Regions from separate parts of the Nocardia sp. NPDC051750 genome, predicted to be linked through region 4. Evidence: riboswitches for the same ligand, from Rfam matches in the RefSeq annotation. Region 4 holds a riboswitch; each other region holds the start of a gene.
What was found. Region 4 has a riboswitch for cobalamin ahead of ACIA75_RS15875 (ABC transporter substrate-binding protein). Riboswitches for the same ligand answer to the same signal wherever they lie in the genome.

Region 1 (5,904 bases), on a different contig from region 4:
GGCCACCAAACGGGCAGCTCTGCTCGCCGCCGTGACCGGGGACGCCGGGATCGTGATCGGCACCCACGCGCTGATCCAGGACGCGGTCGAGTTCTTCGATCTCGGGATGGTGGTGGTCGACGAACAGCATCGCTTCGGTGTGGAGCAGCGGGACGCGCTGCGGGCCAAAGCGAAGGCGGGTATCTCCCCGCACCTGCTGGTGATGACCGCGACCCCGATCCCGCGCACCATCGCGATGACCACGCTCGGCGATCTGGAGACCTCCACACTCACCCAGTTGCCCCGCGGCCGCTCGCCGCTCGCCTCGAAGGTGGTGCCACGTCGCGTCCATCCCAACTGGGTGGACCGGGCCTGGGAGCGGATCACCGAGGAGGTGGGCGCGGGCCGGCAGGCCTACGTCGTGTGTTCGCGGATCGGCGAGGACGAGGACGGTGCCGGCTCCAAGGGCGGCAAATCCCGCGGTGCGGACTCCGGGAAGGAGCCGCCGGCCACTCAGGCGGTCCTCGACGTCTTCGATCGGCTGCGCACCGGCCCGCTGGCGCAACTGCGGATCGGGCTCCTGCACGGGCGGCTGCCGTCCGACGAAAAAGACCAGGTGATGCGCGACTTCAACGCCGGTGATATCGATGTGCTGGTCTGTACGACCGTCGTCGAGGTCGGCGTCGACGTACCGAACGCGACCGTGATGGTCATCGTGGACGCCGACCGCTTCGGCGTGAGTCAGCTGCACCAGCTTCGCGGCCGGATCGGCCGTGGCGCGCACCCCGGGCTGTGCCTGCTGATCACCGACGCCGCTCCCGGCGGTCCGGCGATGACCAGGCTGGAGGCGGTGGCTGCGACCACCGACGGTTTCGAACTGTCGGTGCTCGATCTGCGGCAGCGGCGCGAAGGCGATGTGCTGGGCTCGGCGCAGTCGGGGACCGCGCGGTCGCTGCGGCTGCTGTCGCTGCTCGACGATCTCGAAGTCATCACCGCCGCACAGGAACTCGCACGTTCGGTCGTTGCCGTCGATCCCGGCCTGACGCGGCATCCGGGCCTGGCCGCGATGATGCACGCCGCTGTCGACTCGGAACGACTGGAGTATCTGGCGAAATCCTGAGCGCTGCGGTGTGAGTTACCGGACGGCCGGCATTCGCGGGCCCGCGCGGCGGGTTTGCTTCGCTGCCCGGAGTCTTGCGCATAGTGCCGCCGCGGCCACCGGATATCCACCGCTCATCTCACGTCGACTCGGTGGTTTCCGGAAATTGTTGTGGCAGGGCGGAACCGAAGCGCTGCTCATGACGTCAAACCTGACACAGAGTATCGGCGAGGGATAGGTGGGCGGAATGAGACCAGAACGAGGGTGCCGTGTGGTCCGGCGGGTGTTGCCGGTCCCGCAGTCACGGGTCCGGCCGGTTCTCCGGATGACCCGGCGTTGCCCGGAATGTGCTGCGGTCGAACGAATGCGGGGCCGGGAGTCCGGGGCGGGGGAGTTGGAGGGGTGACCCGGCCCAGGGTGCCCGCTGTCGGGGCAGTCACCCGGGCCGGATCGGTTCGTCGGATCAGCGCACGTTACGAGCCGCGGCGACCATATTGCGCAGGGATGTTTCCACCTCGGCCGTCCCCCGGGTTTTCAGACCGCAATCGGGGTTGACCCAGAGTCGTTCGGCGGGAACGGCTTTCAGTGCGGCCTGCAAGGCGGCGGTGATCTCCTCGATGCTCGGCACCCGGGGTGAGTGGATATCGTAGACACCCGGACCGACGCCCGCGTCGAAGCCGGCGGCATTCAGGTCGTCGAGGACCTCCATATGTGAGCGGGCCGCCTCGATCGAGGTCACATCCGCGTCCAGTCCGGCGATCGCGTCGATCACCTCACCGAATTCGGAATAGCACAGATGGGTGTGGATCTGGACGGAATCCGACACCCCGGAGGTCGCCAGCCGGAACGCGCCCACCGACCAATCCAGGTAGGCCTGATGGTCGGCGCTCCGCAGCGGCAGCAGTTCGCGCAGCGCCGGTTCGTCCACCTGGATGATCCGGATTCCGGCGTTCTGCAGGTCGACGGTTTCATCGCGGATCGCCAGCGCGACCTGGCGTGCCGAATCCCCGAGCGGCTGATCGTCGCGGACGAAGGACCAGGCCAGGATGGTGACCGGCCCGGTGAGCATGCCTTTCACCGGTTTGTCGGTGAGCGATTGCGCGAACCGGATCCAGTCGACCGTCATGGGCGCGGGCCGGGACACGTCCCCGAACAGGATCGGCGGGCGTACGCAGCGGGTGCCATAGGACTGCACCCAGCCGAGTTCGGTAGCCGCGAAACCGTCGAGCTGTTCGGCGAAGTACTGCACCATATCGTTGCGTTCCGGCTCGCCGTGGACCAGCACGTCGAGTTCGAGCTGCTCTTGCAGGGCGATGACCTCGGTGATCTCCTCCCGCATCCGCCGCTCGTATTCGGGCCGGTCGATATCGCCCTTGCGCAGAGCCGCCCGGGCCAGCCGGATCGCCGAGGTCTGCGGGTAGGAGCCGATCGTGGTGGTGGGCAACGGCGGCAGCTGCAGCCGGTCCTGTTGCAGGGCCCGGCGCCGCGCCGCGGGGGCGCGCTCGATCGCGTCCGGCCCCAGCGCGGCCAGGCGTGCACGCACCTGCGCGTTGCCGATCCGCGGATCGGACCGGCGGGTCGCCGCTGCCGCGCGGGCCTGCTCCAGCTCCGCTGCGATGGCCTCGATGCCGGTGTTCAATCCGGTGGCGAGGAGCCGCACCTCGGCCACTTTCTCGGCGCCGAACGCGAGCCACGAGCGCAGGGCGTCGTCCAGCTGTGTTTCCGCGGCCAGCGTGTAGGGCACGTGCAGCAGGGAGCAGGAGGTGGATGCCACGACGTATTTCGCGCTGCCGAGCAGTGTGGCGAGGGTGGACAGGGCCTGGTCCAGGTCGGTGCGCCAGACATTGCGTCCGTCGACGACCCCGGCGACCAGGGTTTTGTTCGCCAGTGCGGGGACGGCGGCCGGCGCGTCGACGGTGCCGCCGGCGACCAGGTCGACCGTGAGCCCTTCCACGTCGGTCCCGGCCAGGGCGTCCAGGGCCGGTCCGGGGTCTCCGAAGTAGGTGGCGACCAGCATGGCCGGCCGGTTCGCCGGTGCTGTCAGTTCGGTGTAGACGTGCCGGACCACCGTCAGTTCCTCGGCCGTGAGGTCGGTGACCAGCGCGGGCTCGTCGATCTGCACCCACTCCGCGCCTGCCGCGGCGAGCAGGCCCAGCAGTTCGCGGTAGAGCGGGATCAGCTCGCCGACGCGATCCAGGGCGGCCGCGCCGGTCGACTTCGACAGCTTCAGGAAGGTGATCGGGCCGATCACCACCGGGCGGGCAGGGACACCGAGTTCGATCGCCTCACTCAGCTGCGCGAGCACCTCGCCGGGGTACAGCGCGAACGTCGTCTCCGGCCCGATCTCGGGGACCAGGTAGTGATAGTTGGTATCGAACCATTTGGTCATCTCCAGTGGTTCCACCGCATCGGTACCGCGGGCCGCGGCGAAATAGCGGTCCAGCGGATCGGTGATATCGGTGACCCGCGGCGGCAGGGCGCCGAGCAGTGCCGCCGTGTCGAGCATCTGGTCGTAGTAGGAGAAGGTGCCGACCGGGATCGAATCCAGGCCCGCGGCCTGCAGTTCGGCATACTGATCGCGGCGCAGGGTGCGCCCGGTTTCGTGTAGCTGTTCGGCGTCGATGCGCCCGGCCCAATAGGATTCGGTCGCGCGTTTGAGCTCCCGGCGCGGCCCCACCCGGGGAAGTCCGAGAACGGTTGCGGTGAACGGGCTGTGCGAAGTAACAGTCACGGTGTTCTCCAGTGCTGATGGTCGGCCGACCCTCGCCTTACGCGGGCGCACGGACACCGATGAGACCCCGGATTCCCGGCCGCACGGCCGGAACATGTCAGCATTGGTGGACCGCGACGCCCAATCCACGAGGCGGTGGTCACCGGGTACGGCGTACCCGGTACAACCGGCAGGTCTTCGGACTCGCGGGCTCCGGCCGATCGGCCGACCTACTGACCATCGCTTCCCAGGCTGTGCGCCCAGTGCTGATGATGGCGTTCGTTCCTGCTCACCGCTGCGGGACAGTTCCGGATTCCCACCGGATTCCCTCTCACCCGCTCGGTGCGGGCTTCGACGCCGTGCCGGTCGTTCGGGGCTCCGAGTCGACCGGCCGGCGAACCAGCTGCGTGATCCACCATAGTCCGCACCGCATCCGGCGGGGCCGGGCCGGAGCCCGATGGGGGTGCGGAAAGTTGCCGGGTGTTGTCCGTACCCGGCCGGGCGCACCATCCGCCGCCGCCTGCGGTGAGATATGACCGGACGATGACCAATACTTCGCAGTGCTGCCATACCCCCTTGTGAAGATTCTGCGAAGTGGACTTCGGAGTCGATCCTGGATGTGGCGCCGGGTACGTTGGGTCAATGTTCTCGAAAGTCTTGGTTGCCAATCGTGGCGAAATCGCCATCCGGGCCTTCCGTGCGGCCTACGAGCTCGGTATCGGAACGGTTGCCGTGTTCCCGCACGAAGACCGGAATTCGGTCCACCGCCTGAAGGCGGACGAGGCATACGAGATCGGTGAGGAAGGGCATCCGGTCCGGGCCTATCTATCGGTCGACGCGATCATCGAGGCGGCCAAGACCGCCGGCGCCGACGCCATCTACCCCGGATACGGGTTCCTCTCGGAGAACCCGGACCTCGCCGCCGCCTGTGCGAACGAGGGCATCACGTTCATCGGCCCGTCGGCCGAGGTCCTCGAACTGGCCGGTAACAAAGCCCGCGCGATCGCGGCGGCGAAGGCGGCCGGGCTGCCCGTGCTGAATTCCAGCGCCCCCTCCGCGGATGTCGGCGAACTGCTCGCGGCGGCCGAATCCATGGAGTTCCCGGTATTCGTGAAGGCGGTCGCCGGTGGCGGCGGCCGGGGGATGCGCCGGGTACAGACCCGCGAGCAATTGCGCGAGTCGATCGAGGCGGCGTCCCGCGAGGCCGAATCCGCGTTCGGCGATCCGACGGTCTTCCTGGAACAAGCGGTGGTGAACCCCCGACATATCGAGGTGCAGATCCTGGCCGATACCCAGGGCAATGTGATGCACCTGTTCGAGCGTGACTGTTCGCTGCAGCGCCGGCACCAGAAGGTGATCGAGCTGGCGCCCGCCCCGAACCTGGACCCGGAACTGCGGGACCGGATCTGCGCCGACGCGGTGGCATTCGCGCGGCAGATCGGCTACAGCTGCGCGGGCACCGTCGAATTCCTGCTCGACGAACGCGGTAACCATGTCTTCATCGAGATGAATCCGCGGATCCAGGTCGAGCACACGGTGACCGAGGAGATCACCGATGTGGACCTCGTGCAGTCGCAGCTGCGGATCGCGGCCGGGGAGAGCCTGGCCGATCTGGGGTTGAGCCAGGACACGGTGACCATTCGCGGTGCCGCGCTGCAATGCCGGATCACCACCGAGGATCCGTCCAACGGCTTCCGGCCCGACGTCGGCCGGATCACCGCCTACCGCACCCCCGGTGGCGCGGGAATCCGGCTCGACGGCGGCGCGAATCTGGGTGCCGAGATCGGGGCCTACTTCGATTCCATGCTGGTCAAGCTCAGCTGCCGGGGCCGGGATTTCCCGGCAGCGGTCGCCCGGGCGCGCCGTGCGCTGATGGAGTTCCGGATCCGCGGGGTCACCACCAATATCCAGTTCCTGCTGGCGGTTCTCGACGACCCCGATTTCAAAGCCGGGCGGGTTACCACCTCGTTCATCGACGAGCGTCCCCAACTGCTCTCCTTGCGTGAACCGGCCGACCGCGGCACCAAGATCCTGAACTACCTGGCCGATATCACCGTGAACAAACCGCACGGTGCGCGGCCGACCGCGGTGTACCCGCACGACAAACTGCCGGCGA
Region 2 (5,904 bases), on a different contig from region 4:
GCGGCCGTGACCAGCGCCAGCGCGGCACTTGCCTCCCGTGCCGACAGCGGCAGCCCGGCGATCGGGGCCGTCATCGATCCCGAGACGTCCAAGGCCAGCAGATGCCGCTTGCCGGTGGTCTCCACCGTCCGGAACGCTGCATAGAACGCCGCGTCCAGGGCATCCACGATCGGCGCCACCGGTGTCCAGGTGCCGCTGCCCCGCGCCCCGCGCCCGGAGGCATAGGTGCGCAACGCCATCAGCACGTTGACCGGGTGTACCCGGCCACGCCGCAACCGCTCCGGATCCGCCAGCTGCTCGGCGACCGCACGCATGCGCGCGTTCATCGGATCCAGCAGACCGAGTTTCGTCAGCCGGGGCAGCTGTCGCATGAGCGCGGTCTGCGGAAGACCGTTGTCCAGCAGCGCTTCCCATACCGCCGGCTCGGTGAGGGCGGTATCGGGCAGCATCTCCCACGACAACCGGTAATCGCGTACCAGCGCCGGAATTCCGGCGACCTCGGCGGTCTGCGCCCGATGAAACCCTTCGACGAGCCGTAGCCCGTCCAGCGCCGGTTGCCGCCCGCAGATCCAGTCGAACAGCCGTTTACGCTCGTCCTCGGTGGTTTCCGGGTGGGCCAGGCGCAACAGGTCGCGGTGGGTCCAGCCTTCCCGCTGCCGGTACTTCACGGCCTGGTAGGCGATATCGTCGAGCGGCCGGCTGGTGTACCAGTGCGCGACCGCCCGCCGCAGGCCGCGGCCCCAGCCACGGAACTGCTCGATATAGCGTGCGAACAGGAACAGGTGGGTTCCCGTGCGCGCCACCAGGGGCAGCGCGTCCAATGCGGTGCGCCGGCCGTCGGTGTCACCCAGGGATGCCGCGGCCGCCAGTGCGAACAGCGCCGGATTCTGCCGCGGCGCCCGTCCGGACACCGAGATCTCGACGATCTCGGCAACGAGTTCCGCGGTGCGTTCCCGGGCGAATTCCACCACCACGGCGGCGTTTTCGCGGGTGAGTTCGCGCGCGCCGACGTAGTAGGTGCCCCCATCGGTGCCGAGGGTGAGGAACCGGCGCAGCCGCACCTGCGGGGTGACTTCGAAGACCCAGCCGCCCGCGTTGTTCGGCAGCTGCCGCGGGTCGGCCTGTTCGCGCTGCGGTGTGCTGCGCAGGTTGATCCCGGTCAGTGCGTCCATCGGTTCCCCTTCCGTCGGCCCGGAGTACGGGCGTGCGGGGAGCCGGGCGTGTGTGGTGCCCGCCGGGATGATCTACCCGAAAGATAACCGACGGGCGTCCGGCCCGCTCCCCACTGTGTGCGAGTGCGCGCGGAGAACGGGCATGGTGGTGCCGGCCGGAATTCACCCACCTCACGCGGAGGTGGCACTGCGCCGGGTTGCCCCGGCACAAGCAGGAGTTGAACCCGTTTATGCCAGATAACCGGCCGGCGTCGGCCCGTTCTCGTTGCGCGGCACGGGCAGGCGGGTGGGCATGTGATGTAACCGGAGTCTCTACTGCTCTATCCGCTGAGCTACAGACCCCGCGCGGGGTGTGGCGGGATTCGAACCCGCGCCGGTAGACCGAAAACCGATTCACGCCGGCCCACCCGCTGCGGTGTGCCGTGCCCGGAACTGTACGCACCAGGACCCGTTGTCTCCATGTGTTTTCCCGAATGGTTTACCCGTATTGCCGCGCCATGGTTGTCCGGCAACATTCGACCCCGGCGGTACTACCTGCCGGCCGGGAGCTGGGACGAGGCAGGACGGCGGTAGCGGATGACGGGTACACCGTCGTCGACCGTGACGGTGGCTCGGACACCGTAGACGTCGTGGACCAGTTCCGCGGTCAAGGTATCGGCCGGGTGCCCGTGGGCGGCGACCCGGCCGCGGTCGAGGACCAGTACGTAGTCGCAGAACATGGCGGCGAGGTTGAGATCGTGCAGGGCGACCACCGTGGTGATCGGCAGGCGGGTGATCAGGTCGAGGATCTCGAGCTGGTGGGCGATATCGAGGTGATTGGTGGGTTCGTCGAGCAACAGCTCGGTGGGCTCTTGGGCGAGGGCACGGGCGATCTGGGCGCGCTGGCGTTCGCCACCGGAGAGCGTGTGCCAGGTGCGGTGTGCGTGCTCGGTGAGACCCGTGGCGTGCAGGACGCGCTCGAGCGTCTCGTCCTCCTGCGGATCTGTGCCGAAGAGATCGCGGTGCGGGATCCGGCCGAGGCGGACGATATCGCGGACGGTGATATCGACGTCGGTGTGCGCGTGCTGGCCGACCATCGCGATCCGGCGGGCCAGCGTTCGCCGGCCGAGACGGTGCAGGGGAGTGTCGTCGAGGGCGACGGTGCCGCGATCGGGTCGTGAGATCCCGGCCAGCAACCGCAGGAGCGAGGATTTCCCGGACCCGTTCGGCCCGAGCAGGCCGACCGTCTGCCCGGCGCGCGGCCGGATATCGACATCGTCGACGACCAGGTTGCCGCCGCGGGTCCAGGACACGTTTTCGGCGCTCAGCGTCATAGCGTCCCCGGAATCTTGCGGTATTCGAGCTGGTTCGTGTGATCCGCCGGGCGGTACCGAGGCCGGGTTCTGTGCTGCGCGTCCCGGATCATGCGGTGCTCCGGGTGCGGAAGAGCAGGAGGGCGAAGGCCGGGACCCCGATCAGCGCCGTGACCACCCCGACCGGCACTTCCTGGGGAGCGAAGACCGTCCGGGCGAGCGCGTCGACCCATACCAGCAGCACCGCGCCCAGAACGGCGCTGACCGGGAGCAGCCGGCTGTGCCGGGGACCCACGAGGAACCGGGCCGCGTGCGGGAGGACCAGGCCGACGAAACCGATCGCCCCGGCCGCGCTGACCAGCACCGCGGTCATCAGGGCAGTGGCCACGAGCAGCAGCAGCCGGATCCGCCCGACGGCGATACCCAGTGTCGCCGCCGCCGACGATCCGAAGGTGAACGCGTCGAGAGCGGAATGCTGCCACCAGCACAGCGCGAACCCGGCGGCACAGACGAGCGCGGTGACCGAGACATCGGTCCAGGTGGCGCCTGCCAGCGAGCCCAGCAGCCAGAACAGGATGCCGCGGGTGCGTTCGGCGTCGGCCGAGGAGAGCACGATGAACGAGGTGAGCGCCGAGAACAACTGGGTGCCCGCGACCCCCGCCAGCACCACCTTCGCGGAACCACCCCCGGCGCCCGCCGCCAGCAGCAGCACCAGCCCGAACGACACCAGTGCACCGACCAGGGCGCCGGTCGACAGTGAAATCAGCCCGCCACCCACGCCGAGCACCGCCACGACCACCGCACCGGTGGACGCGCCGGAGGAGATACCGAGGACGAACGGGTCCGCGAGCGGGTTGCGCAGCAGCGACTGCATGATGGCCCCGCACACAGCCAATCCGGCGCCGCAGATCGCGGCGAGCAGTGTGCGGGGCAGCCGCAGTTCCCAGACGATGCCTTCCCGGATGGCGGAAACCCCGGAGGTGCCCACACCGAGTTTCTCGAACAGCACACCGTAGACATCGCCGATGGACAGGTCCGCGGGACCGATGGTGATCGTGAACGCCATCGAGACGGCGAGCACGGCCAGCCCGAGCAGCACCAGCGCGGCCGTGGCGGGCGCGCGGGTGACCCGGACAGCTGTGGGAACCGGCGGTGCTGCTGGGCTCACGAACCGTAACCCCACCGCTCCAGCGCGTCGGCGACCTTCTCGATCCCGTCGACGGTCCGGATCGACGGGTTGAGATCCGCGCCGTTCACGACGATGTAGCGCTTGTCCCGCACGGCACTCAGCCGCGCGGTCACCGGATTCGATTCGAGGAAGGAGATCTTGCTGTCGAGGGCGTCGCCGGCCAGGCTGCGCCGGCTCAGGTCGGCCAGGACGAGGGCCGTCGGGTTACGGTCGAGCACGGTCTCCCAGCTCACCTGCGGCCACTCGTTGGTGGTGTCGGCGAAGGCGTTCGTCGCGCCGACCGCCTCGGTGATGATCCCGGACGATCCACAGCACCCGGCCATGTACGGGGTGGAGGTGTCGGCGAACCAGTACGCCAGCGACATATCCCGGGCCGCGATCCGGCCGACCGCGGCGTCGTACCGGGTCTGCAATTCGGTGACCAGCTGCTCACCGCGCTCCCGGATATCGAAGATCGCGGCCAGCTCGCGGATTTCTTTGTACACCGAATCCATGGTCAGCGGTTCGGTGCGGGCGCCGTCGGCGTTGACGCTGACATCGGTTTTGCCGTCGCAATCGGTGGGCGACAGATAGGACGGCACACCCAGCTGGGCGAACTGCTCCCGCTCGGCCACCCCGCCGGTGCCGAGCGTGCCGCCGAACGATGCCGCGACGAAGTCGGGCTCCTTGTCGAGAACTACCTCGAACGACGGCTTGTTATCGGCCAGCCGGGGGACCTGGGCGTTCTCCGCGGCCAGGTTCTCCCGGACCGGATCGGTCCAGGTCGCGGTGCCCACCATGCGATCGGCCAAGCCGAGCGACAGCATGATCTCCGCCGCCCCCTGGTTCAGGGCGACAGCGCGTTGCGGGGGAGCGTCGACAGTGACCTCCGCCCCGCAGTTGCTGACCGTCAGCGGATAGCCGGTCGCGCCGGGTGCCGTATCCGAGGCGGTCCCGGCGTCGGAGGCCGAACAACCGGCGAGGGCCGCGGCGGACAGGACGGCGGCGATGATCAGCGGAAACGACCGCATCAGGCGTGGACTCCTTGCATCTGGGCCTGTGCGCGAGGCCGGCGTCGGGCGGCGCGTGAGTGATCGGACTTCACCTGCACGGGTGTCACCGTTGCGCGCCAGTCCCGGAATCCCACCGGGTTCCCTCATCACGCCGCGGGCCGCAGTGCGACCACCGGCCATGCTATCGGACGCCTAACTGGACGTACGACCAGGTCGAGTATCCGCTGCGGTGCGGCGTGTGAGGTGGGTGGCGTGTGAGTCGGCTGCCAATCCTGGCTGCGAACGCGACGGCCATTTCCTGCCAGCGTGACAGCGAGGTATCGCGTTTGCTCATAGAGACACGAACAAACGCGAAAGGGACTGGGATGTCGGAGAATATCGTGGTGGTCACCGGGGCGACCCGCGGAATCGGGCGCGCGACCGCGACGGCGTTCGCCCGCAAGGGGTACCGGGTGATCGTGACCGGCCGGCGGGCCGAAGCGGTGGACGCCGTGGTGCGTGAGCTGCGGGCCGAAGGCCTCGCGGTGGAGGGCGAACTGCTGGATGTGTGCTCGGTCGACAGTGCCCGCTGCCTGGCCGAATCGATCGGTGAACGGCACGGTCACCTCGACGTGCTGGTCAACAATGCCGGCATTCTGCCCGAAGCGACGGTTTCGGGCTCGGTGAACTTCGCGCACCCGGGTGCGTTCACCGAGACATTGATGACGAACACCTTCGGCCCCGCCAATGTGATCGAGGCCCTGCTACCGCTGGTCCGCAAGGCTCGGTCGGGGCGCATCGTCAATATCTCCACCGAGATGGGCTCGCTCACCGAACAGCGCAACCCGGAATCGCAGTACTACTCGATGGTGGTGCCGGGATATCAGGCGTCCAAAGCGGCCCTGAACAGCCTCACAGTGGGGTTGGCGAAACTGCTCGCCGATACTCCGGTGCGAGTGACCTCGGTATGCCCGGGCTTCGTCGCGACCGAACTGGCCCCGGCCGCCGCGGACGCGCCGACGACAGCGGACGACGCCGCGCGGATAGTGCTCGAGGCCGCGGAATCTCCCGACCCGTGCACGGATGGCGCCTTCATCGGTGCCTCCGGGCCGATTCCCTGGTAGGCGGATTCCGCGGGGTGGATCGGGCCGCGAACGCGGCCCGATCCATTACGGCCGGTCCCGCCCGGGACCCTCACCGGCGGGTGTGGACAGCCGGTCCTGTTCGACGTGCACGCAGACTGCCGTGATCCGGGTTTCGCAGTACTGAAGAAACGCGGC
Region 3 (5,904 bases), on a different contig from region 4:
CGACTGCACGAATGCGCGCAGGTGCTGGCCGGTGAGCACGGGGACGAGGTCCCCGACGATGTCGAGGTACTGCTCGGACTGCCGGGCATCGGCGCCTACACCGCGCGTGCGGTCGCCTGTTTCGCCTACGGACAGCGCGTGCCGGTGGTGGATACCAACGTTCGCCGGGTGGTGGCACGAGCCGTGCACGGACGCGGTGAGGCGGGCAATCCGGCGGCCCGCGATCTCCGCGAAACCGAGGCGCTGCTGCCCCTCCGGGTCGAGCGGGCGGCGGTTTTCTCCGCGGCACTGATGGAGCTGGGCGCGACAGTGTGCACCGCCCGCACCCCCGACTGCGGCCGTTGCCCGCTCCCCCGCTGCGCATGGGTGACCGCGGGCCGGCCGCTACTGGAATCGACTCGCCGCACCCAGAAATACGAAGGCACCGACCGGCAAGCGCGCGGAAGGCTCCTGGATGTGCTGCGGGCGGCGACCGAGCCCGTGGACCGCATCCGCCTGGACCTGGCCTGGACCCGCGATCCCGGCCAGCGCGACCGGGCGCTGGATTCGCTCCTGGTGGATGGTCTGATCGAACAGACCCGCGATGGCCGGTTCGCACTGGCCGGCGAAGGCTGACCCGGCCGCGACCGGGGCGGGCCGATCAGCGGTCCGGAGTGGGTTCCGTGGCGAGCACGCGAGCGAGAAACCGTTGTACCTCGGCCCGGTAGTGAGCGGGCTGGTCGTCGTGCACCAGATGCCCGGCGTCGGGGATGACGATATGTTCGGCATTCGGATGCAATTCCGCCATACGACGCATCTGGCCCGGCGGGGTGATGGTGTGCTCGCCCTCGATCAGCAGAGTGGGCACGCTGGACTCGGCCCATTCCCGCCAGAACGCACGGGTTCCCCATTCCTCGGAGATATCGCGGAAAGTCGTGATATCTCCGTGCAGCCGGTAACCGTCCGGGGTCCGGTCGAACGAGTTGAGGAAATAGCGCCCGGCAACCGGGCCGAAGTACTCGAGCACGGCGGCCTCGTCAGCGAAGGGCTGCGGCCAGGCCGCGACCATGGCGGCCCAACCGGCGGCCGTGCGACCGGTGAAATCCGCGGCCATATCCTCCACCACCAGCGCCCGCACCCGCTGCGGATACCGGGCCGCGAAGACCCATCCGTGCAGCGCACCCATCGAGTGACCGATGACCACCATCGGCACGGTGACGTCGGCGGTTGCCGCGGCCAGGTCCGCGACGAACGCGTCGGTGGTCAATTCGGCCGGCGCGGGGCGTCCGTGCCCGGCGGCGTCGAAGGTGTACACATGACCGTGGCCACGCAGCCAGCCGACCTGATCCGCCCAGGTCCGGGCGCTGCCCATCAAACCGTGCAGCAGCAGTATGGGGGCTCCGGTCCCGCCTTCGTCGTGCAACATCGACAAGAGTGTATTCCGGCCCGGCCGCGCCCTGCCCGAGGATTCATACCCGGCCGACGGTAGGCACACCCGCCACCCGCTCGTCGTGGTTCACCACGGTGGTTCGGGACCAAGGGGGGCCCGAACCTGCGCCGCCGGAGGCGGCGCAATATATACAGTATGGCTGTTGTGAAGATCAATGCGATCGAGATCCCCGAGGGCGCGGGACCCGAACTGGAGAAGCGGTTCGCCCACCGCGCGCACGCCGTCGAGAACTCCCCCGGATTCCTCGGCTTCCAGCTACTGCGGCCCACCGCCGGCGAGAACCGGTACTTCGTCGTCACCCAGTGGGATTCCGAGGAGTCCTTCGCGACGTGGCGTGACGGCCCGGCCAAGGAGGCCCACGCCGGTCAGCAGAACAAGCCGGTCGCCACCGGCGCGTCGCTGCTGGAGTTCGAGGTGGTACTGGACGTGGCGGGTAAGCCCGCCTCCTGATCCGTTCGCTGGTCACGCCGCTCACTGCGGCGTGACCAGCACTTTGTTCCACCACATATTGACGCCCGGCCGCTCCGGTGTCACAGTTCGAGGGATAAGCGAAGGTGATGCGGTAATCCGGTGAGATCCCGGAGCGGTCGCGCCACTGTGTTCTCCGCCGCGGCGGAGAGAGCCAGACACCGGCACCGACGCATGGCACTCGACGGGACGCGAACTCCCGGAGGAGGACACATCATGGCCATCGTCCACGTCCCGAGCCGGGCCGCCGAGACCGCGGCGACCGTGCTCATCACGGCCGGTGTCGTATTCCTGGCGTTGCTGACGCTCTACCTGGTGGGCTTCGACCAGGGCGCGATCTCGCGCAGCGGGATGTTCCTGCACGAGCTGATGCACGACGGACGGCATCTGCTGGGCGTCCCATGCCACTGAGCGGGTCGTTCGGAGCTCTACTGATCCGTGGCCTGCTCGCCGGTTTGATCGCCGGACTGCTGGCGGGTGTCGTCGGGAATTTCGTCGGCGAACCCAAGGTGGACGCGGCCATCGCCATCGAAGAGGCCGCGGCCGGGACCGAGGCGAACTCGCACGATTCTCCGGCCGGGCACACCCACGGTGACGAAGCCGGGCACAGCCACGACGAGGACGAAGCCGTGGTCAGCCGGCCGTGGCAGAAGTTCGGCCAGTTCCTGGCGAACGCCCTCGCGGGTATGGCCTTCGGCGCGATCGTCGCGACGGCAGCGCACTACGTCCGGCGGTTCACCTCGCTACCTGGACCGCGGCTGGTGCTGGGGCTCGGCCTCGGCGGCTGGCTCGCGGTAGTGGCCGTGCCGTTCTTCAAGTACCCCGCCAACCCACCTGCGGTGGGCGATCCGGAAACGATCAGCGAACGCACTCTGCTGTGGGTCGCCGCTGTTGTCCTGGGCCTGGTCGCTGCAGCGGCGGGGGTCTACGTCTGGAAGCTGCTGCGCACGCAACTCGAAACCGTCCGGCTCATTGCCGCGGTTGCGGTGTTCGCGCTGATCACCACGATCGGTTACATAGCGCTGCCCGGCGTGAACGAGGTGGGTCCGGATTTCCCGGCCACGCTGCTGTGGGAGTTCCGGACCGCGTCCCTGGCGGTCTCCACCACGCTGTGGGTGAGCATCGGCCTCGCGTTCGCGGTGCTCACCGAGTGGAGCACGCACAGCCGTACCCCGGTACCGGAAACAGCCACCACCGCAGGGTGATTCCGGCTCCGGTGTGCCCCCGGAAGTGTCGAGTGCATGAACCAGACCGGCATCCGCATGGGCGAGTCAGGCCCGGAGGCGGCAGCGAAGCGTAACCACGCAGGGCCCTCGCTCATGCGCGATAGGCACAGCATGGGCGAGTCAGGCCCGGAGGCGGCAGCGAAGCGTAACCACGCAGGGCCCTCGCTCATGCGCGATAAGCACAGCATGAGCGAGTCAGGTGTCGATCGCCCGCGGCCCGGGGCCGTCACCACCGCGTTCCTCGCGCTGGTGACGGCGGTCGGGTTCGGCGTCGCGGAGGCGGGGGTCCATACCGTGGGGCAACTCGGTGAGCCGGCCGCGGACCTCGGTTCGGTCGCCGGCGGACTGCTCGTGCGCGCGGTGATCTACACCGTGGTACTCGGGGTGGCCTGGCGGATGCTGCGCGGTGACCGCTGGGCGCGGCTGATGCTGACCTTCGGCATCGGCCTGATCGGCTCGGCGTCGCTGCTGGTGGAACCGATCGCCGCGCTGGCGGCCGCCGGCAGTATCGGCGGCGCGCTTCCCGATCCGACCGTCGAAAATATTCTCGTCGTGCTCACTCGGGTGGGGCATATCTGCGCGGTGCTGGTCGCGATCCCGGCCATGTACACGCCGGCGGCGCGCGCCTGGTTCCGGGGCCGGTAGGGGCCATCCGCACCCGTCCGGTGGTCCCGGGCCCCGCCGATGCGGGAGCCCGGGAACCGCTCAGGATTCCAGGGCGGCGTCGAGCGTGATCTCGTCGACTCCGGCCAGTGCTTTGCTCACCGGGCATCCCGACTTGGCCGCGGCGGCCGCCGTGGTGAAACCCGCGTTGTCCAGACCGGACACCCGGCCGCGCACGGTCAGCGCGATCCGGCTGATCCGGAACCCACCGGCCGGATCGGGTCCGAGGGTGACGGACGCCGATACATCGAGGCTCTCCGGAGTTCCCCCGGCCTGGGCGATCTCGTTCGAGAGTGCCATCGCGTAGCAGGACGCATGGGCTCCCGCGATCAACTCCTCCGGGCTGGTCGTGCCGCCGGCTTCGTCGGCGGACCGTTTGGGGAAGGACACCTCGTACTTGCCGACTCCGGAACTGACCAGCTCGACCTGGCCGGAGCCGTCCTGCAGACCACCGGTCCATGCGGTGCGCGCGGTACGTGTGGGCATCACAATCCTTTCGAAGACAAATTGATGGGGGCCATTGTCGAACCTACTCGCACCTGTCAGCCGGCCGCAGCCGTACGTTCGTCGAGCCGGGCCAGCGCCGGCGGCCAGGCCGCGCGGTGCCGGTCGCGGGCCGCTTCGTCGGCAAAACCGCTGTGCCGCAGACGCAACCGGATACCGCGGGGTTGTTTGACGAACTCCACCCGCAGCACCGTTTCCACACCCTCGGTACCGCCGGGCCCGGTCAGCCAGGTCATTTCGACCAGGCGCCGCGGTTCGAGCCGCAGGAATCGCCCGTAGTGCGGACGCCTGTTCTCCTCCCGGCCCGCCTCGAAGTAGAACGGCTCGTTCACCTCGGGGCGCATCCGCATCGTCCCGGGCTCTGCTAACCAGATATCGAATCCCTGGGTCCATGCCAAGTAGAGCAGTTCGGGCGAGGCTTTCATCACCCGTTCCACTGTCAGCTCATACGGCCGTGCTGACAGGTCCGGTACACGCACTTGCTGGTCGACCATCACTGGACCATACCCGCGCAGGGCCTGGTCACGCGGCAGTTGCGACCGGTATCGCGCCGCCGCCGATCGTTTCGTGCCCAACCGGCGGATTCGGCCTGTGTCTGTTGGGCATGAGCGGGGGCCCTGCGTGGTAACGCTTCCGGGCCTGACCCGCTCATGCCCGGAATGTCTTTGCGATACCGGGAATCCGGGTGTGCAGCGCCGACTTCGCCCGATGGGCGAATAGGGTGATACAGGTGGAGAGTTCGCGATGACGAGCTGGGAGATAGCCGGGCTACTGGGTTGGCCGGCGCTGGCCGCGGCACTGGCGGTGCTGATGTGGCAGCGCCGCGTGCTCCTGCGCGCCCACCGGGAGCGGGATGCCGCCACCGAGGTGGCGGCACAGCGGCTGCGGGAGCTCGAGGTGAGTACCGAGCGCCTGCTGATCGCGCGGGAACTACACGATGTGGTGGGGCACAACCTTTCACTGATCAACGTGCAGTCGGGTATGGCGCTGCAGCAGGTCGAGAACAAATCGGCGAAGGCCGCGGGCACGGTGGCCGAGATCAAGACCACCAGCCGCAACGCGCTCGAAGATGTGCAGGCCTTGCGGCACGCGATCCAGACGGTGGAACCGGCCGGCCCCACCGCACCGCCCGCATCCGACAACCAGCAGCGGCGGGATACCGATACAGCGCTACCGCGCGACCGGGAGAAACGGTCCCGGCGTGGCGGTTTCGTGCGTCGCGAGCGAACCGGCCCGCCGGAATCGGCGCGCGACGCCGAATCGACCATCCGGGCCGACGGCACGCCCACCGCACCGCCGCCGCCGGCGCGCGAGCCCGACCCGACCATGTCCGACCTCGACGAACTCCTGCGCAAACCCCGGCTGGCGGGACTCATCGTGCACACTCGCCTGGTCGGGACGGCCGGGTCCCTGCCCGGGGCGATCGATGAGGCCGCGACCCAGATCGTGACGGAATCGCTGAGCAACGTCATCCGGCACGCCCCCGGTGCCGAAGCCACGGTGACCGTGCGGTTCACCGCCGATTCCGTGGACCTCACGATCGACAACACCAGGCCCACCGGCAAACCCGAACACACCGGCCCGACCCGCGGAATGGGCATTATCGCCATGCGG
Region 4 (5,904 bases):
ATCTGCGGGTACTCCGGGAAGCGCGCCTGGTGATGGTGCGCCCGGTCGGCAATCGGCGGCTCTATTCGCTGGACCCACGGGGCCTGGGCGATGCCCGCGACTACCTGGAACAGTTCTGGCCGAGCGCCCTCGCCGCCTACAACGCCGCCCTGAGCGATGCCCGCGGCCGCGGATGAGGTGGCCGGTCAGCCCACGCGGCGATATGCGGAGCTGGCAACCCCGGCCTCGGCGCGTCGTTTCTCCAGCTGCCGGTCCAGGGCCGCGACCACCTCGGTGGCGCCGATCTGCAGAAGCCCGGGATCGGGTGTGGTCGCCTCGCGGTCGCCGGTACGGCCCGCCCACAGGACCTCGTGCCGGTTGAGCAGATGCCCCGGTGGACCGCCCTGTGCCGGGGAAGTCGGGCCGAACAGCTGCACGGTGCGGGTACCGAACGCGGTCGCGAGGTTGGCGACACCGGTGTCGCCGCACAGCACTACCGATGCTTCGGCGACGGTCGCCGACAGTTCGATGAGGTTCTGGTTCCCCGCGAGCACCCGGTGACCGGCCAGCCCCGCCCGGGCCGCGATACCGAGGGCGCGTTCGCGATCGCATTCGTCGCCGGTGAGCACCACCTCATGGCCCAGTACCAGCAGATGCCGGATCACGGCCGCCAGCCGATCGGCCGGCCAGCGTCGTGCCGCGGCGCCCGCGCCCACGTGCACGACCACGCTGTCGCGATGGCTGGTGGTGGCGACCGGCGGCACCAGCCCCAGGTTTCGCCGGTCCGCGCCGATACCGTCGAATTCCAGGAGATGGCACCAGCGGTCGATCGGATGCCGATCGTCGTGCCAGTCGGGCCCGGGTATTTCGGGGAACGCCGGATTACGGTAGGTGAGGATTCGTTCGGCGCCGGTTTTGCTGAGTTCCACGATCGGCGTGGCCTCGGCGCCGTGCAGGTTGACGGCCAGCTTCGGCGGCGGCCCGTCCCAGCGCAGTCCCTGCGGATCGGCAATGGGGACCATCTCGTCCACCACTGCGATCAGATCGACGATGGGGCGCAGGCGGTGCGGGGTGGCGAGCACCAGATGATCGTTGCGCCGGGCCCGCCGCAGGGCACGCAACGCCGGAACAGCGGTGAGCAGCTCACCGAGACCGCGTGCCTGAAGCACGAGAACTACCGACACCCGACTCTCCTAGCCACCTGTTGCTCGTCTGCCGCCCCCTCCCCGTACCACCCCGAGGGGTTGGACCACGACGAGAGCATTCCCTGGTTGACTACCCGTGCGGTCCGGGAGCAAACGTGGGCTGATCGCGGCCTGGGTCACATGGTGCGAATCACAACGAGCGCGCGACGGAACGTGTGCGGAGGTACGTAGAGAGCGCGCCGCCGGAGCGAATGCCGCGGTCCGCACGGAACGCATGGCCGGAGCGGATTCGAGGGTCCGCCGCGAGCGTATAGCGGGAGCGGAGTCGGAGGTCCGCCGCGAAGGCATGGCCGGAGTGAACGCCGAGGTGCTCAGTGAGCGCATGGCCGAAGTGAGCGCGGAGGTACGCGTAGAGCGCACGGCCGCGCGGCGGTACGCATATCGGGTCTCGAACTGCCGTGTGCGATCCGATCGAGGACGCTCCGGCCGGCACCGGGCAGCCGGGGACTTCGGTGGGTATGGTTCCCGGCCCGGCGCTTCGGTAATGTCTGCGAGGTCCACAGGGAAGACCGGTGCGAGTCCGGGGCTGTCCCGCAACTGTGAGGTTCGTTCGCGAGCCGAAGCCAGATACCTGCGGATGAAGTACTGAAACGGTGATGATCACGTGGGTATTGATCGATACGCCGAACCGGCCGCCGCACAGCGCGGCCGGTTTCGCATATCCGTGTCGCGTGAACCGCCTGACGCGACGGGAGTCGGATATGCGTGGTGCACCACTGGCGTTGAGTCGCCGATCGTTCCTGGTGGGCAGTGCGGTGACAGCGGGTGCGCTGGCCGTTGGATGCGGGAGCGGCGGTGGCGCCGCATCGGATACGTTCACCGCGGCCTTCCAGGGGTCGGGCGCCGGCGAGGGGATCGATCCGGGCGTGAATACGCTGTTCATCGACGAAGCCCGGATGAAGGCGGTGTACGACGGGTTGTTCGAGGTCGATTCGGCGATGGCGCCGATTCCGCGCCTCGCGGAATCGGGTGAGCCGAACGCCGACGGCACCCACTGGCGGATCGCGCTGCGCGACGCGCGGTGGCACGACGGGAAGCAGTTCACCGCGCGCGATGTGCTCTACACCCTGTCCCGGGTGCTCGGGCCGGCGCCGCAGCGCCCGTTCATCGCCGCGTCCTCGCTGGACCAGGTCGATCTGCCCGGCTGCCGGGCGGTCGACGACCGGACGGTCGAGATCGCCTTGAAACAACCGTCTTTCGAGTTCCTCATCGCGTTATCGGTCTACGGGACCAAGGTCGTGCCGGACGGCGCCACCGATTTCCGCAGGCCGGTGGGGACCGGCCCGTTCGTCTTCGAGTCGTTCGAGGCCGGCCGGCAGTTCACCGCCGTCCGCAACGAGCACTATTGGGGCGGTGCCCCGGAGATCGGCGCGCTGCGGATAGTCAGCGCGGAGGCGGACGCGCGGGTGAACGCGGTACAGGGCGGCGAGATCGACTACGCCGACAACCTCACCCCCTCCGCGGCCCGGACCCTGCAGGGGCGGCCCGGGATATCGGTGGTCTCCACACCCCACAGCGGCATCTATTTCTTCGCTATGAAAACCGATCGCCCGCCGTTCGACAACCCCGATGTGCGCCGTGCGGTGATGCGGATGGTCGACCGGGCCGAACTGCTGAAGGTGGCACTCCAGGGGCAGGGGGAGATCTCCAACGACGTATTCGGCAAGGGCTACCAGTACTACGCCGACTTGCCCCAGCACGAATACGATCCCGACGAAGTCGGCAGGCTGCTGCGCCGCGCCGGTGTGCGTGACCTGTCCTTCGACCTGTTCACCGCGCCCGTCGCCTACGGGTTCGTCGAGGCGGCACGACTTTTCGCCGATCAGGCCGCGGCCTGCGGGGTGCGGGTGAACGTGGTGCTGGGTTCCAAGGACAGCTACTACACCGACGCGCTGGAGACCGGGCATCTCACGATGGGGCAGTCGGGGCCGCTGCCGATTCCCAACCACTTCGCCTCCCGGTTGCTGACGGGGGCGCCGCAGAATCGCACGAAATGGTCCGACCCGGAGTTCGACCGGCTCTACGCCACCGCCCAGGCCACCCGGAGCCCGGAGGCTCGCGCGGAAAAATATCGGACCATGCACGAAATACTGCACGACCGAGGCGGTTTCATATTCTTCGCAACCACGAATTGGCACAGCGCGGCGGGGGAGCGGTTCGACCGGCTCCCCACGGCCGTGCCGAACTCCCACGACTGGGCGCGTTTCGATCAGGTGCGGGTCCGATGACGGGGGCCGAACTCGATCCCGCGCGGGCGCGCTACTGGCTGGACCGCTGGGATCGGCAGCAGGAACGCTATATGCCCGACCGGGAAGCGCGGTTCGAGGTGATCGGGGAGGTGCTGTCCGAACTGCTCGACCGGCCGGACCCGCTGATCGTCGATCTGGGAGTGGGGCCGGGCACGCTCTCCGAGCGGCTGCTGGACCGGTTTCCGGGCTCGGTGATCGTCGGTGTCGACGCCGACCCGCTACTGCTGGCTCTCGCCGAGGCCGTCCACGGCTCACCGCGGTTCCGCACGGTTTTCGCTGATCTCCGTGCACCGGGATGGTGTGAGGCGCTGGGCCTGACACGCACTCCGGACGCCTTCGTGAGCACCACCGCGCTGCACTGGATGAACCGGGAACCGTTGCGGGCACTGATCCGGACGTGCGCCGACGCACTCGCACCCGGCGGAGTATTCGTCAACGGAGATCACCTGTACGAGGGACCGGACGGCCCCCGGCTGGACGCCCTGGGCCGGACGCTGACCGCACGCCGGGCGCAGCGGTGCGGTACCGCGGAGGCCGAGGACTGGTCCGCGTGGTGGGCGGCGGTCGAGGATGCTCCCGAACTCGCCGGACTGGTCCGGTTGCGGGACGGCGGATTCGAGCACAAGGTCCACGATCGGCCCACCGCCCACGACTACCTCGCGTTCGCGCGGGACGCCGGTTTCGCCGAAGCGGGAACGGTCTGGCAGTACGGTGACGACCGCGTCGTAGTGGGTATCCGGTGACCGGTCGGTGACACCGGGAGCGCGGTTGTTCCTGCGCCGGGCCGGGATCGGCGTGGGCCAGCTGGTCGTCTTGCTCGTGCTGGTCTTCGCGCTGTCGCTGCTGCTGCCCGGTGATGCCGCCGATGTCCAGAACAACACCGTCCTGAGCGCGGCGCAGCAGCAGAACGCACGGCATCTGCTCGGGCTGGACGTCTCGCCGGTGACCAGGTTCCTCGACTGGCTGGGGCACGCGGCGCGTGGCGATTTCGGGACCTCCTATGCCGGCAGTGCCGATGTCGGATCGGTGATCACCAGCCCGTTCCTGGTCACCGGATTGCTGGCCGTATCGGCGCTGCTGGTGCTGGTGCCGGTCGCGGTGGTCGCAGGGTTCGCGGCGGGTCTGCGACCGGGTTCGGCGCGGGATCGCGTGATCACCTCGATCAGTATCGGATTCGATTCGATACCCGATTTCGTGCTGGCCGTTCTCCTGGTGACCGTCGTCTCGCTGCGGCTCGATCTGCTGCCCGCGACATTCCTGGGCGCGGATCTGTCCACCCTCGTGGACCGGCCCGAGTATCTGGTGTTACCGCTGGTCGTCACCGTTGCGCGGGTGGCCGCGCCGCTGGTGCGGCTGATTCGCGCCGGTGTGATCGACGTGCTGGACCAGCCCTATATCGCGCAGGCGCGGCGGCTGGGAGTGTCCCGGGTGTCGCTGCTGGCCCGGCATGTGGCGCCCAACGCGCTGGCGCCGGCAATGCAGGAGCTGGGCCGGACCGGTGACGGACTGCTGTCCGGAGTCCTTATCGTGGAGGCAGTTTTCGCGATGCCGGGGATCGCCTCGGAACTGATCGGCGCCATCGGCAACCGGGACGAACCGGTAATTCTCGCGATCGTCGCCATCACCGGGGTGATCGCCATCGTCGTCAACGCGGTGATCGATCTGACCGGGTACTGGATGAATCCACGCGCGGCGGCGCAGGTGCGGCGATGACCGCCCGGCGGTGGATCTATGCGGCGCTGGTCGCGGTGCCGCTGCTGTTCGCGCTGGCCGGCCCGCTGCTCGCCCGCGGCGCGCCCGGCGAGCGGTCGATACCGTTCGGGCCGTCACCGTGGTCGCCGTTCGGCACCGACCGGCTGGGCCGGGATGTGCTGGCCGCCGCGCTGACCGGCGGGCAAACCTTCCTCGTGACGGGACTGGTCACCGTACTGGGGGCCTATCTCGTCGGCTTCTTCATCGGGGTCGCGGCGGCCGCCGCGACCCGGGCCTGGCTGGACGATCTGCTCATGCGCCCGGTGGATGTGCTGCTCTGTATTCCGTCGCTGCTGATCATCATGGTGGCGGCCCTGCACACCCGCGGTTCGGCGGTGGCGATCGCCTGCGCGATCGGTCTCGCGTTGGTGGCGCCGATCGCGCGATTCGTCCGGATGGCCGCCGCCGGTGTGGTGCACGGACCGGTGATGGATGCGCTGCGGATGCAGGGGGAAAGCCGCGCCTACCGGTACGGTCGCTACGCGGTGCGGGAGACGGCGCGGCCGCTCGCCGCGGATTTCGGGGTGCGGTTCACCGCGGCCGTCTACTTTCTCGCCTCGGCGAATTTCCTCGGCCTCGGTTTCGACACCACCTCCACCGACTGGGCGGTATCGGTCGCGGCCAACAAGGACGCGTTGATGATCGCGCCGTGGTCGGTGGTGCTGCCGGGCGCGCTCATCGTGCTCCTGGTGGTCGGGACGAACCTGCTGGTCGATGAT

Region 1: it holds a riboswitch for cobalamin, as region 4 does, so the genes downstream of both, metE (5-methyltetrahydropteroyltriglutamate--homocysteine S-methyltransferase) here and ACIA75_RS15875 (ABC transporter substrate-binding protein) in region 4, are expected to answer to the same signal.
Region 2: it holds a riboswitch for cobalamin, as region 4 does, so the genes downstream of both, ACIA75_RS08965 (ABC transporter substrate-binding protein) here and ACIA75_RS15875 (ABC transporter substrate-binding protein) in region 4, are expected to answer to the same signal.
Region 3: it holds a riboswitch for cobalamin, as region 4 does, so the genes downstream of both, ACIA75_RS05250 (CbtB domain-containing protein) here and ACIA75_RS15875 (ABC transporter substrate-binding protein) in region 4, are expected to answer to the same signal.

Annotation. Positions count from the first base shown of each region.
Region 1 covers NZ_JBITCK010000004.1:550,054-555,957, forward strand. Annotated here, with positions in the region: gene recG (ATP-dependent DNA helicase RecG) at 1-1,099, shown strand, start outside; gene metE (5-methyltetrahydropteroyltriglutamate--homocysteine S-methyltransferase) at 1,542-3,809, opposite strand; cobalamin riboswitch at 3,960-4,153, opposite strand; gene ACIA75_RS20955 (pyruvate carboxylase) at 4,431-5,904, shown strand, end outside.
Region 2 covers NZ_JBITCK010000002.1:377,046-382,949, forward strand. Annotated here, with positions in the region: gene ACIA75_RS08950 (TROVE domain-containing protein) at 1-1,172, opposite strand, end outside; gene ACIA75_RS08955 (ABC transporter ATP-binding protein) at 1,703-2,485, opposite strand; gene ACIA75_RS08960 (FecCD family ABC transporter permease) at 2,574-3,530, opposite strand; gene ACIA75_RS08965 (ABC transporter substrate-binding protein) at 3,629-4,663, opposite strand; cobalamin riboswitch at 4,699-4,834, opposite strand; gene ACIA75_RS08970 (SDR family NAD(P)-dependent oxidoreductase) at 5,011-5,748, shown strand; gene ACIA75_RS08975 (aminoglycoside adenylyltransferase family protein) at 5,794-5,904, opposite strand, start outside.
Region 3 covers NZ_JBITCK010000001.1:1,200,408-1,206,311, reverse strand. Annotated here, with positions in the region: gene ACIA75_RS05265 (A/G-specific adenine glycosylase) at 1-615, shown strand, start outside; gene ACIA75_RS05260 (alpha/beta fold hydrolase) at 641-1,405, opposite strand; gene ACIA75_RS05255 (antibiotic biosynthesis monooxygenase family protein) at 1,565-1,879, shown strand; cobalamin riboswitch at 1,940-2,082, shown strand; gene ACIA75_RS05250 (CbtB domain-containing protein) at 2,114-2,308, shown strand; gene ACIA75_RS05245 (CbtA family protein) at 2,299-3,102, shown strand; gene ACIA75_RS05240 (hypothetical protein) at 3,310-3,768, shown strand; gene ACIA75_RS05235 (OsmC family peroxiredoxin) at 3,829-4,272, opposite strand; gene ACIA75_RS05230 (SRPBCC domain-containing protein) at 4,329-4,784, opposite strand; gene ACIA75_RS05225 (sensor histidine kinase) at 5,035-5,904, shown strand, end outside.
Region 4 covers NZ_JBITCK010000003.1:477,078-482,981, forward strand. Annotated here, with positions in the region: gene ACIA75_RS15865 (ArsR/SmtB family transcription factor) at 1-176, shown strand, start outside; gene ACIA75_RS15870 (glycosyltransferase family 9 protein) at 186-1,163, opposite strand; cobalamin riboswitch at 1,641-1,778, shown strand; gene ACIA75_RS15875 (ABC transporter substrate-binding protein) at 1,886-3,412, shown strand; gene ACIA75_RS15880 (class I SAM-dependent methyltransferase) at 3,409-4,176, shown strand; gene ACIA75_RS15885 (ABC transporter permease) at 4,184-5,146, shown strand; gene ACIA75_RS15890 (ABC transporter permease) at 5,143-5,904, shown strand, end outside.